Regions from separate parts of the Dyadobacter sp. BE31 genome, predicted to be linked through region 1. Evidence: riboswitches for the same ligand, from Rfam matches in the RefSeq annotation. Region 1 holds a riboswitch; the other holds the start of a gene.
The links. Region 1 has a riboswitch for fluoride ahead of J2Y43_RS32480 (voltage-gated chloride channel family protein). Riboswitches for the same ligand answer to the same signal wherever they lie in the genome.
Positions count from the first base shown of each region.

Region 2: another riboswitch for fluoride. It lies ahead of J2Y43_RS08115 (voltage-gated chloride channel family protein); the one in region 1 lies ahead of J2Y43_RS32480 (voltage-gated chloride channel family protein).

Region 1 is NZ_JAVDXA010000010.1:17,965-23,795, reverse strand. Features, by position in the region: gene J2Y43_RS32485 (SdiA-regulated domain-containing protein) at 18-893, opposite strand; fluoride riboswitch at 1,886-1,951, shown strand; gene J2Y43_RS32480 (voltage-gated chloride channel family protein) at 1,987-3,315, shown strand; gene J2Y43_RS32475 (hypothetical protein) at 4,146-4,706, shown strand; gene J2Y43_RS32470 (hypothetical protein) at 4,956-5,408, opposite strand; gene J2Y43_RS32465 (cation:proton antiporter) at 5,642-5,831, opposite strand, start outside.
Region 2 is NZ_JAVDXA010000001.1:1,910,210-1,916,040, reverse strand. Features, by position in the region: gene J2Y43_RS08130 (transcriptional regulator) at 1-1, shown strand, start outside; gene J2Y43_RS08125 (DUF2795 domain-containing protein) at 160-381, shown strand; gene J2Y43_RS08120 (helix-turn-helix domain-containing protein) at 570-1,223, shown strand; gene J2Y43_RS08115 (voltage-gated chloride channel family protein) at 1,192-2,481, opposite strand; fluoride riboswitch at 2,512-2,576, opposite strand; gene J2Y43_RS08110 (DUF3127 domain-containing protein) at 2,661-3,020, opposite strand; gene J2Y43_RS08105 (cystathionine gamma-synthase) at 3,099-4,244, opposite strand; gene J2Y43_RS08100 (VTT domain-containing protein) at 4,411-5,097, shown strand; gene J2Y43_RS08095 (sodium:solute symporter) at 5,223-5,831, shown strand, end outside.

The sequences.
Region 1 (5,831 bases):
TTTGCCGAATACCAAGATCATTGCCGATTAAACCTTAAAATGTTACCATTTGTAATGTCATCACCCTCATTGGAGATGTATAAGTTTGCAAATTTGTCAAATGCAATGCCTTCCGGTTGATTGAATAAGTTGCTATTTAGGGAGAATGTTCCTTTGATTTTCCAACTAGAATCAGTCACGATCAACAATTTTCGAGCGGCTGAAATTACGTACCATTCACCAGAAAGTGGATTTTTTGCTAATCCGGAGGGCCTTAATCCATCTTTGACATTCTTTCTAGAATCTGCAATTGACTCTAAATCAATTCGGAAACTATTCATAATTGCGGGGAAATTGTCGAGCTTGATGATATAGCCTGACGCCGTACCGGCTGAGTGATCAACCGAACAGTTCTTGCAGAGCACGTATAAGCTGTTGGTGAGTCGGTCCGCATACATACCTTCGTACTCACCTTTGGGAAGTACATTTTTGATCTCATTCACTTCATTAACTTTCTTAGAATTTGCGCTGTCAAAAGGAAATGAATAAAGGGTACCGTTACTTTTGAGTACATAAGCCGTTCCCCCAACTATGCTTACATCCTCGTAGTCGCCATGTTTCCCAAATTTTGAATTCAGCTGTTTACGAACATTCCAGCCTAGCCGGAAGATTTTACCTTCTTCGTCATTTATTGCATAAATGGTGTCGTTAAGCTGGTCACGGAAAGCAATCCCTGAAATTTCCAGCAAACTTTCAGGCATGTTAAACTTTTGCGGTTTGTCGAGATTGTAATGCTTCAAACTATTGTTGACTGCTAGGTCAGCCGTTTGACTTACTTCTCTTTTCTTGGATGTTTCACAATTCAAGATCACGACCCAGATAAGAAGAAGTGAGAATTTATAGACGTTTCGCATGGCCGACAAGTCAATTGATTTGAACAAAGGTATCCAGTTTATCAACGATAACATAGTGTCCAATTCTTACGAGAATATCATTGCTGTATTTTATTTTTCTGAAAATGAGTGTGTTGTGGTCTTTCGGCGGCCGCAAAGGCGTGGGGGAGATCCCCATAATTTGCTTGGCCGACATATATCCTTAGCCGTTCTTTTTGTCGCCAGGTAATAACATGGATCACTGGATGGTGGAATGATAAGGCATTAATGTGGTTGAGTTTGCTTGTAAACACTTGCTTCCCACCGTGGTAGATTTCGTAGGGAACATGCCCTGAGGTTAGTGCCGGGCAAATCCTGGTTCGCATAAAAAAGCGATGTTCCTCATTCCCAATTACAGGTGGCAAGAATTCCCCGATGCCCGAAAAATGCCGCGCCTGGCGCACCGTAGTTGCAAATCGTCAGCAAAATTGGACAATTTTGAGTATCAGTGAAAAGAGGTGCTTAGCCTTACAAGAGGTAGACTTAGTCGGTCGTGCCCCCTATACGCAAGTTTGCTGATGTTACCAGACGATAGCTGGAGCACTCACAGAACCGCCCTCCGAGCTTGGTTGCTCGGCAGTTTCCTCCTTGGGCAGTTCGGTCTCATAGATCTCGCCGAATTTTCAATTTGTGAGTTTATTGGCCTCGTTGTCCAGTTTGGATATAGTCAGACGTAGATCGGCGCGGATGATCCTCGCCAGGTTTAGGAGCCTGCACCATCATGTTTACAGTGTTGAGTGACTTGACCAGGTCCGTCTCCAAGTTTTTCAGGCGCTTCTTCGTTGCATCGGCAAGGATAGGATGGATCGTCCGGAGGGTGAAAGTCTGTTGGACATGGTTCACCCTGCCAGGAACTCAAATTGTCCGAATTTTTGAATCGGGTTATGACTTGGATAAGCCACTGTCTGCTGTCTAAACTGTGATGTTTCGTCCTCATTCCTTGGATGATTGTGTATTAAATCGTTATTTTGTCTATCAATACAGGAAATGGTGTCTTCCTGCTGGAACCGCCCGATTGGGCTGATGGCGCCTATTAGGATCAAAATTATTTTGTTCATCTAATAGGTATATACATATGTCAACACCACGTTTTCGTCTCCCCCGGCCTTTTGCTTTTCTTTTCTGGAAAAACCCCATTATTTTTTTTCTAACTAAGTGGCTTCTGATCTCTGCCTTGATCGGCATGCTGGTTGGCTCTGCGTCTGCGTTTTTTCTGGTATCGCTGGATTGGGCGACCAGTTGGCGTGAAAGCCATCTTTGGGTTATCTGGTTACTGCCGGTTGCGGGCTTTGCGATTGGATGCCTGTATCATTACTTGGGCAAAGATGTGGAAAGGGGTAATAATTTGCTTTTGGAAAACATACACCATCCCTCAAAGATCATTCCCCTGAAAATGGCACCCCTTGTGCTGATCGGAACCATTGCTACACACCTGTTTGGCGGATCTGCAGGTCGTGAAGGGACGGCACTGCAGATCGGGGGCTCGATATCAGACCAGTTCACCCGTATCTTGCAGCTTCGCCCGCGGGACAGGAAGCTGATCCTGATTGCCGGTATCGCCGCAGGATTTGGTTCGGTATTTGGCACGCCACTGGCCGGGGCCATTTTCGGCCTGGAAGTATTCCTGCTGGGCAGGCTGCAATATGATGCATTGCTTCCAGCGTTTGCAGCCTCCGTGTTTGCCGATATGACCACAAAGGCCTGGCAGGTAGGCCATACGCGCTACCATATCCCGCACATCCCGGATTTATCAGCAGCAAATGTGCTGTATGCGGTAATTGCCGGCGCGATTTTTGGCATGTGTGCAGTAGTATTTAGCGAGCTTACCCATAAAGTGGGCAGCTTCTTCAAAGTGAAAATTGCATATCCGCCACTGCGCCCGGTCGCAGGCGGGATCATTGTAGCCGTCGCAGTATTCGGACTTGGAACCACCAAATACATCGGCCTGGGGATTCCGACGATTGTCGCATCCTTTAACGAACAGCTTCCTGCTTATGATTTTGCGTTAAAAATACTGTTTACCGCAATAACCCTTGGGGCAGCGTTCAAGGGTGGGGAGGTGACCCCATTGTTTTTTATCGGCGCCGCCTTGGGCAATACCCTATCTTATTTTGTCCCGCTACCTGTTGGGCTTCTGGCAGGGATGGGGTTCGTCGCTGTTTTTGCGGGTGCTGCCAACACCCCGCTGGCCTGCACTATTATGGCCATCGAATTGTTCGGCGCGGATTGTGGCTTATATGCGGCAATAGCTTGTATAATCGCCTACTTCTTTTCCGGGCACCGCGGAATTTACGGGTCGCAGGTTGTTGGCCGGTCCAAGCACATGGTCTACCGTCAACACGAGGGCGAAAGCCTTAGTAATCTTCAATCCAACCCTAAAAAACTAGCTCATGAAAAACGCTGATATCTCCCTCTTGAATACGGTCAGGATTTACATACATCAAGGTCAAAAAGTGCCTAACACTTCATTTTGGAAACGTTTTCTGGGCGATAATTTGTTATCGACAGCCCTTCTGAGGCGTGCCAAAGCGGCCGGACTTCGACAAGCGATCATGCTGCCGGTTAAGGCGGGATTCCTGGGAGACGCAAGGCTTGTATTCGACTCGACGGAAATAAGCCCGCCCAGCGCCTGCCCGTTTGTATCGAGATCATTGATGATCCTGGAAAGATCCGATTGTTTATCACAGAAAATAAGAACTTGCTGGCCTCTGCCTTCGCCGTAACGGAGAACACGGAAACCTACCGGGTCGTGAGCCGACCTGACTGACCTTGGCTATGCGTATTTACCATTTTTTTTTGCTCTCTTCGGTACATACGTCTCTGCCGGTATGGGTAAGAACGTGCATGGCATCCGTACGGCACCAGAAATGCAGCTCATCCAGGTTGAGCGCCTTCGATAAAACAGTCACACAAAAGACAAACACCGAAGAAAGCCGGATGAAAATCCACAATAAACTGTATAGTTGAGAATCCAAGCCTGTATATTAAAATCGACCTAAAAAATAAGGTGTATAGTTAATGCGCTGTTAGTGCCCAAAAGTTTTTGGCTATTCTGCTTAAAGACACTCGCTAATTTGCGATCAAGAAATCTGACAAATGACAGGAAAAACTGAATGAAAGGCCAATTTAGACTCTGCGGATGTCGTTATAAATATTCTGCCGGAGCACATCGATACGATTAGGATTCAATGCTAGAAGATCTTGCAGATTGATTGTATAGTTGAATACATATTTATGAGTTGTACGCAGATAATGAAATGGTGCGCCTGGCTAATTCTTCTTTTTTTGACCAACTGTCATCAACGTCAAACAGATAGTGGAAAAGTGATTGACTTGACTTACCGAGATGGTGTGAACTCATTTTCTGTCAAATTTACCGGTAGTGACACTATCTGGCTAAAAAACAACTATCGAGATGCAGAACTTGGCAAAGCGTATCATGAAGCGAATTACTTTCTTTTGAACAAAACTCAGGTCAATCAGCTCGACAGCCTCTTAGAGGAATACGATACTGACGCGATGGATTCGAGTTGGGCGGGGGCCGCTGCTATCGGCTGGCAATATATACTCGCTCTACGATCTTCTTCCCACGCGCCAACTTACCTGCATAATAGCGTAAACTCCGAGAACGTTGATCCTGTCGCAGAGTTACTGATAGACATCAGCCAGAAATCTAAGTGGCTCCCTTCGTTGCATGAGCATAAATTCTTCTCCGAAATGTATTTGTCGAGACATCGTTCGCCCCAACACATTAGTAAGCCAGCAATGTTGGTTCCCGACCGAGCCGACAGGTAAAGCCTCACTAGATCCCATTTTAGCAGATAAAGAGATTTAGTATGCACAATGATTGGTCAAGCCAGAAGTAAATACGGCAGATACACTCTTTCATTGAACCCTATAACGACCACAGATTATCGAACAAATCGTCAACTTTATAAACGATCTTACTTAGAGCATGGGACTCATCACGGTCAGGATCACCAGCACCTTATTGGACTTCTAGCACCGGCGGCCATTGTGATATACGCGGAGATGCTCTGGGTGCTATCTTTTCAGTCTTTTCAGCAGCATCTTGCGATATGCTGTTTCCGTCAGGTATAGCTCTCCGAGCTGGTTTACTGAGATTATTTCAAGAAAGCGCTGCTGATATTGCTTGTCCAGGTCCAGCTCGTTTTGTTTTAGCTGATGAATTTTGACTATATCTTTTGACGAGTATATTTCGGATACTGCTATTGGCTTCTTGTAGCTGATTATCTGTCGAATTTCTCTATGTATTTCCCGCCTTTTTACCGAGTATTCATTGTAGACGGGCCAGAACTTGGTAGATTGTTCAGCCGAGAGATTGAGCCTGTTACTTATGAGCGAGATTTTTATGTCGCTAAGCCTCTGTCTTTCCGCAGACATTTTGGGCTGTCCACTGGCATCTGTCAGGCCGAGCAATAATATTGCAATTAGACGGACAGAAATGGACTTCTTATGAATATTTCGTATTCCCATAGTCTTATGCCGTTGCAAAGCGCTTGGCCAGTCAATTCACCGATTAGACATGTAGGTACACGTTGGGTTTAATGATCCGAGATTTTTTTATTAAGACGTGGGTAAATTGCACTTTAAGTCCCGGGCGGAAATGTCTTACTCAATAAAAAAATCCATACGATAAAAAATTAACTGAGAATTTGCCAAAGAACAGCCTTGAACATCGGAACACCATTGCAAGGGGCTTCGTATCCTCATTTTTCACCAAATTTCTTGCGAAAATAACTAGCTGCTTTACTTAACGAACCCAACTTTTCGGCCAGTGTTCCGATCAATGCGCTATCGGTTTGTTCAATGTCGCCCATGTTAATTCCTGATTCAAGTTGCTTGGGGTAGATCAGCATTAGACTTTGTTCGTGGAAGTAATTTGAAAGATACCCGGGT
Region 2 (5,831 bases), on a different contig from region 1:
AGTTTTAATATGCTGATATTCAATAAATTAAATACTGGTGGAAAATAAAATTTGTAACCCGGCAATTATTTTTCTTTTTTTTTGCTTTAAGCTTTTAAAAGATAGCAAATTTTTTACTTTTGCAGAAAAGTAAAGTAACCATTAATAGGCGAAAATATTATGTACTGGACTCTCGAACTCGCATCGTACCTTGAAGATGCTCCCTGGCCAGCTACCAAAGACGAGCTAATTGACTTTGCAATCAGAACAGGCGCTCCGTTAGAAGTAGTTGAAAACCTTCAGGAGCTTGAAGATGATGGGCAGCCTTATGAAAGCATTGAAGAGATTTGGCCCGACTATCCCACGAAAGACGATTTCTTTTTCAACGAAGACGAATACTAAATGCAAACGGCACTCTATCGGTGCCGTTTTTTTATGAAATATGGTCCGCTTTTTTACGTAACTCGACTCCCATTATTTTTTAAATCTGACAAAAGGAATGTAAATTGTTAGCGTTAACAAATGAGGAGGACGAGGTAAGTTACCGAAAGTGATTTAGTCATAACTCATAATTTATCCATTCCAACCCGATGGAGCTTCGATTGTTGAAAGAGCTTGTTAAGAAAGGTGAGGGGGAACATCTGGAATTCAAATTGAAATCCAATCACCCCGAAAAGATAGTCCGCGAAGTAGTTGCTTTCGCAAATTCGGGTGGCGGTAAGCTGCTGGTCGGAGTGGGTGACGACAAGGCCATCAAGGGCCTTAAAGATGCAGATGAGGACGAATACACGCTCTCCCGCGCCATCGACAAGTACATTTTCCCCAAAATCAGTTTCAAAAAAGAGCGCGTGGCCATCACGCCCGACCGCGATGTGCTCGTGCTGACGATCCCGCGGAGCGTGGACAAGCCGCATTACGTGGTGGACGACACCGGCGCACGGCAGGCGTACATCCGCGTGGAGGACAAATCCATCCAGGCCAGCCGCGAAATGAAGGAAATCATGCGCCGGGGCCGCGGCGAGCGCGACGTCAGTTTCCAATATGGGGAAAAGGAGGAAAAACTGATGAAACTGCTCGACGAAAAGGAATCGGTGACGGTGGACCTCTTCGCGACAGTGGCGGGCATTCCCCGCAAAATTGCTTCCAACACATTGGTGGTTATGGTGCTGGCGAGGATACTGGAAGTGCATCCGCACGAAATGATCGACAAGTTTACGATGTCGATGGCTTATCAGTCGAATTAATCTTAGGCTCCGTCATAACCTGAGAGCGGTAAATGCTCGTGTGTCCTGAAAGAAGATAGGATACCACACAGGCTATGGCTACGAAAATGCCGCATTCGCTGCCGAAAAGTTCGATTCCCATTAAAATGCAAGCTAGCGGTGTGTTGGTAGCGCCTGCGAAAACGGCCACAAAGCCCATTCCCGCAAGTAATCCCATCGGCAGGGGGATGAAGTACGACAATGCATTGCCCAGCGTAGCGCCGATGAAGAACAGCGGCGTCACTTCGCCTCCCTTGAATCCCGCGCTGAGAGTGATGATGGTGAAAATGATTTTTAATGCAAAATCATACGGAGGCAGTTGCAAGGTAAATGATTCCACGATCACCGGAATTCCCAAACCGATGTAACGTGTTCCGATGAGCCACACGCCTGCGGAAACGACTAATCCGCCCACAACAGGTCTGAGCGGCGGAAAAGAGATGTGTTGTTTGAATTGTTGGGTGCAAAAATGAATGGTTTTGCTGAAAGCCGCCGCTACAATGCCGAATGCTATTCCCGCAAGAATGGCGTAGATAATGCTGGCAAAAGACATTTCAGGAATGACGGGAATGTGGTAATGCGTGTGTTTTACCTGCCACAGATCGGTGACGAGGCTTGCAATGATAGCGGAAGCAAAGGCGGGAAAAATAGCGTCATATTTTAATCTTCCTATCAAAAACACCTCCAAACCAAATATCGCTCCGGCCAGCGGGGTGCCGAAAACCGACCCGAAACCGGCGCTAATGGCCGAAATGAGCAGGATTTTGCGGTCATACGCATTCAGTTTGCATAATTTACTGAATTGCTCACCGATTGCCCCCGCCATTTGTAATGCGGTTCCTTCGCGGCCGGCCGATCCGCCAAACAAATGCGTGGTAACCGTCCCAAGCAACACAAAAGGGGCCATCCTGAAACGGATGAATTCTTTGGGATCATGGATCGTCTCGATCAGCAGGTTATTCCCCCGCTCGACTTCCCTGCCGAAATAGTGGTAAAGCAAACCGATCGCGAAGCCGGCTACGGGTAGCAGCCAGATAAGCCAGTCGTTCGCTTCACGTATTTGGGTAGCCCAATCGAGCGAAACGAGAAAAAAGGCAGAAGCAGAGCCGATCAATGCGCCTGTTATGGAACAAATAACCAGCCATTTTGCAATGTACAATGTAGAAGGGAATCGCTTGTTAATGTCGGAAAGCCGGCCCGGAAATGTGTTGGAGTTATCTGATGGTTTTGAAACGGACATAACAATACCTGGTGATAATGAGCATTTTTCGTTATACCAGGCGCCATCAGCTTTTTAGGGCGGTTAAATAGGAAGACACCATTTCCTTTTTGCAAAAGTAGCAAAAATCCTTTTTTGTAAAAATAAATCGCCAGTACCGGAAGGCACTGGCGATTGGCAAATAGCTTGATTTCCGAGGATCAGAATGGCAGATCGTCCGATTCGTCTTCGGTGAAAGTGGTTACCGGAGGCAGTGGTGCGCCGCCTGCATTGTAACCGGCGTTACCGCCGCTTGCTCCTGCTTTCTCAACTTTCCATGCGCGCACCTCAGTGTACCAGCGGGAGTTGTACTCACGGCTTTCCACATCGATAGAAGCGGTTACCGAGTCGTTCACTTGCAGGTTGGCCTGGTCAATTTTGTCGCCCCAAAGTGAAATACATACTTTTTTAGGGTATTGAGAAGGTATTTCAAGGATGAACTCCTGCTTGCGCCACATTCCGTTTTTTCCCTGGCCGGTAACTTCCGGCAGCAATGAAATGACTGTTCCTGATACTTCCATTGATAATATGTTTTTTAGTGTCGTTTCAAAAATGGTTCCAAAAGTAAGGTTTTTGACCGTCGATTGCAACGCTGTTTGCTAATCCGTACCGATCGCCTGGTCGAGGTCGGCGATAAGATCTTCTACATCCTCGATGCCTACACTGAGGCGTATCAATGTGTCTTTCAGGCCTATTTTCAATCGCTCCTCGCGCGGCATGCCCCCGTGCGACATGCTCGCGGGATGCGTACAAAGCGATTCCACACCACCCAGAGATTCTCCCAATGCAAAAATCTCCATTCGTTCCATGGTGCGCACGGCTTTTTCGTAACTATCGTCTTTTAATTCGAAGGACACCACGCCGCCGAAGCCGCGCATTTGTCTTCCGGCCAGTGCATGGCCAGGGTGATCGGGCAACCCTGGGTAATACACCTTCCCGACTTTGGGATGAGCGGCGAGCCATACCGCCACTTGCCCGGCATTCTCGCAATGGCGCTGCATTCTTATATGTAGTGTTTTGATTCCCCTCAATACCAGAAAGCAATCCTGAGGGCCCGGTACGGCGCCGCTGGCATTCTGGATGAATTTCAATTGACTGGCCAGTTCGTCATTGCTCGTGACCAATGCGCCCATTACCGTGTCGGAATGCCCGCCGAGGTATTTCGTGACCGAATGCATGACGATATCCGCACCTAGGTCCAGCGGGTTTTGCAGGTAAGGTGACGCGAAGGTGTTATCTACACAGGTCAGCACATTTCGTTCTTTGCAAATGCGGGTGATTTGCTCGATATCGATGATTTTCAGCAACGGATTGGTGGGCGTTTCCAGCCACACGAGCTTCGTGTTTTTTGACAGTAGCCGATCGATTTGCCCCACTTCCTCAATATCCACAAACTTGAAAACGATTCCCAACGGTTCGAAAATGCGTTTCATCAGGCGGTAGGTGCCACCATAAATGTCACTGGGCGCGATGATTTCGTCGCCGGGTTTGAACAATTTCAAAACGGCGTCCGTGGCTGACAGGCCGGAGGCGTAGCAAATGCCGTGACTGCCGTTTTCGAGGGCAGCCAATGCCTTTTGCAATGCGGTGCGCGTGGGGTTGCTGCTGCGGGCATATTCGTAACCTTTGTGCTTGCCTGGGCTTTCCTGGACGTAGGTGGAGGTCTGGTAAATCGGCGTCATGATGGCACCGGTACTCGGGTCCGGCTCGACGCCGGCGTGTATGGCTTTGGTTGCGAATTTCATTTTTTAGTGGTTATGGTTGCCACGAAGGCACGAATTATCACTAAGATTTATTCGTGCTCATTCGTGCCTTCGTGGCGTCAAAATAATAATGCAGAAAAGCAAGTTCACAAAAACCTTTTGTCAAAACAACTGGTTATTCAATTAGAAAAAGTAAAGCGGATTAGCCTTGGAAACGTCTACACCAAAAAGATTCTCACTTCCGGTCGTCGTAAGCATATTAATGACGATCGTACCATTGGTGACGACCTCTATCATAACGGCTTGGGCTATCAATCATGAGAAAATCCTCCGCGAACTGCCTGTTGAATGGTGGCTGGGGGTGACGGTCCTGCTCACGCTGGCTTCGTCCGCGGCGCTAACCCCTCCTACATTTCTGGCATTGGTGTACGGCTACTTCCTCGGCTGGGCATCACTCCCTATGCTTTTCGTATTGAATATCGGCGCGATAGCCATCATATATGTATCCGCGCATTTTCTGCATGCGGCTTCTGTGAGAAGTTACCTTATTCAGGTTTACCCGCAGGTTGACACGCTGCTACGCCGGTTTTATAAAAATGAGTTAAGGCTGATCTTTTTTGCAAAACTATCTCCCGTACTGCCGTTCGCGATTACCAACCTGTTTTTTGCGATGGCCGGTGCGCGTTTCAAACAAGTACTCACAGGAGGAACTTTGGGCATGATCCCCCGGACCGTATTGGCCGTATGGGCCGGTAAGGAAGCACAGGATATCCGCTATTTGCTCGAACATCCGAATGAAGGATTGGCTACCAAACTCGTGCTGATAGCCCTCATTGTGATATCTACTGTGGGTATCGGATATTTCTTCAAAGACAGGGGTACAGTAGAATCCTAGGATGGTTTTTAGTATCGGAGAGACTTCTTTGATAATATCGTACAATAATACGCTACAAAACGCTACAAAATCATCAGCTTCATCCTGTTTCTTTGTGGTAAAGTTATAAATACCCGAAAAGTAGAATGAAATCCTTACCTTTCATTGATCTCATTATTGTGATTGCCTATCTGGCAGGAATGGTTGCCGTGGGGATTTACTTTTCAAGGAAAAATACCAATGCCGAGCAGTTTACCAAAGCATCGGGGCGCATCCCCGGCTGGGCGATCGGTATTTCCATTTATGCGACTTTTTTGAGCAGCAATACTTTCCTCGGCGTACCGGGTAAGGCATTCGGAAGCAACTGGAGTTCCTTTGTTTTCAGCTTGTCGATGCCGTTGGCGGCCTGGGTTGCCACGAAGTTTTTTATCCCTTTTTACAGAAGTACCGGCGAAGTATCGGCCTATACTCACCTCGAACATCGTTTCGGGTCTTGGGCGCGGACTTATGCCGTGGCTTGCTTCCTGCTCACACAGCTCGCCCGCATGGGTTCGATTTTCTTCGGAATTGCATTGAGTTTGCAGGCGCTGACGGGCTATCCGATGTCGACTATCATGGTTGTCGTGGGGATTTGCATTGTTTTGTACACGGTAATGGGCGGAATGGAGGCGGTGATCTGGACAGAGGTGGTGCAGGGCGTGATCAAGACGATTGGCGCATTGGTGATACTTTACCTGGTCGTGTCAGGGGTTTCC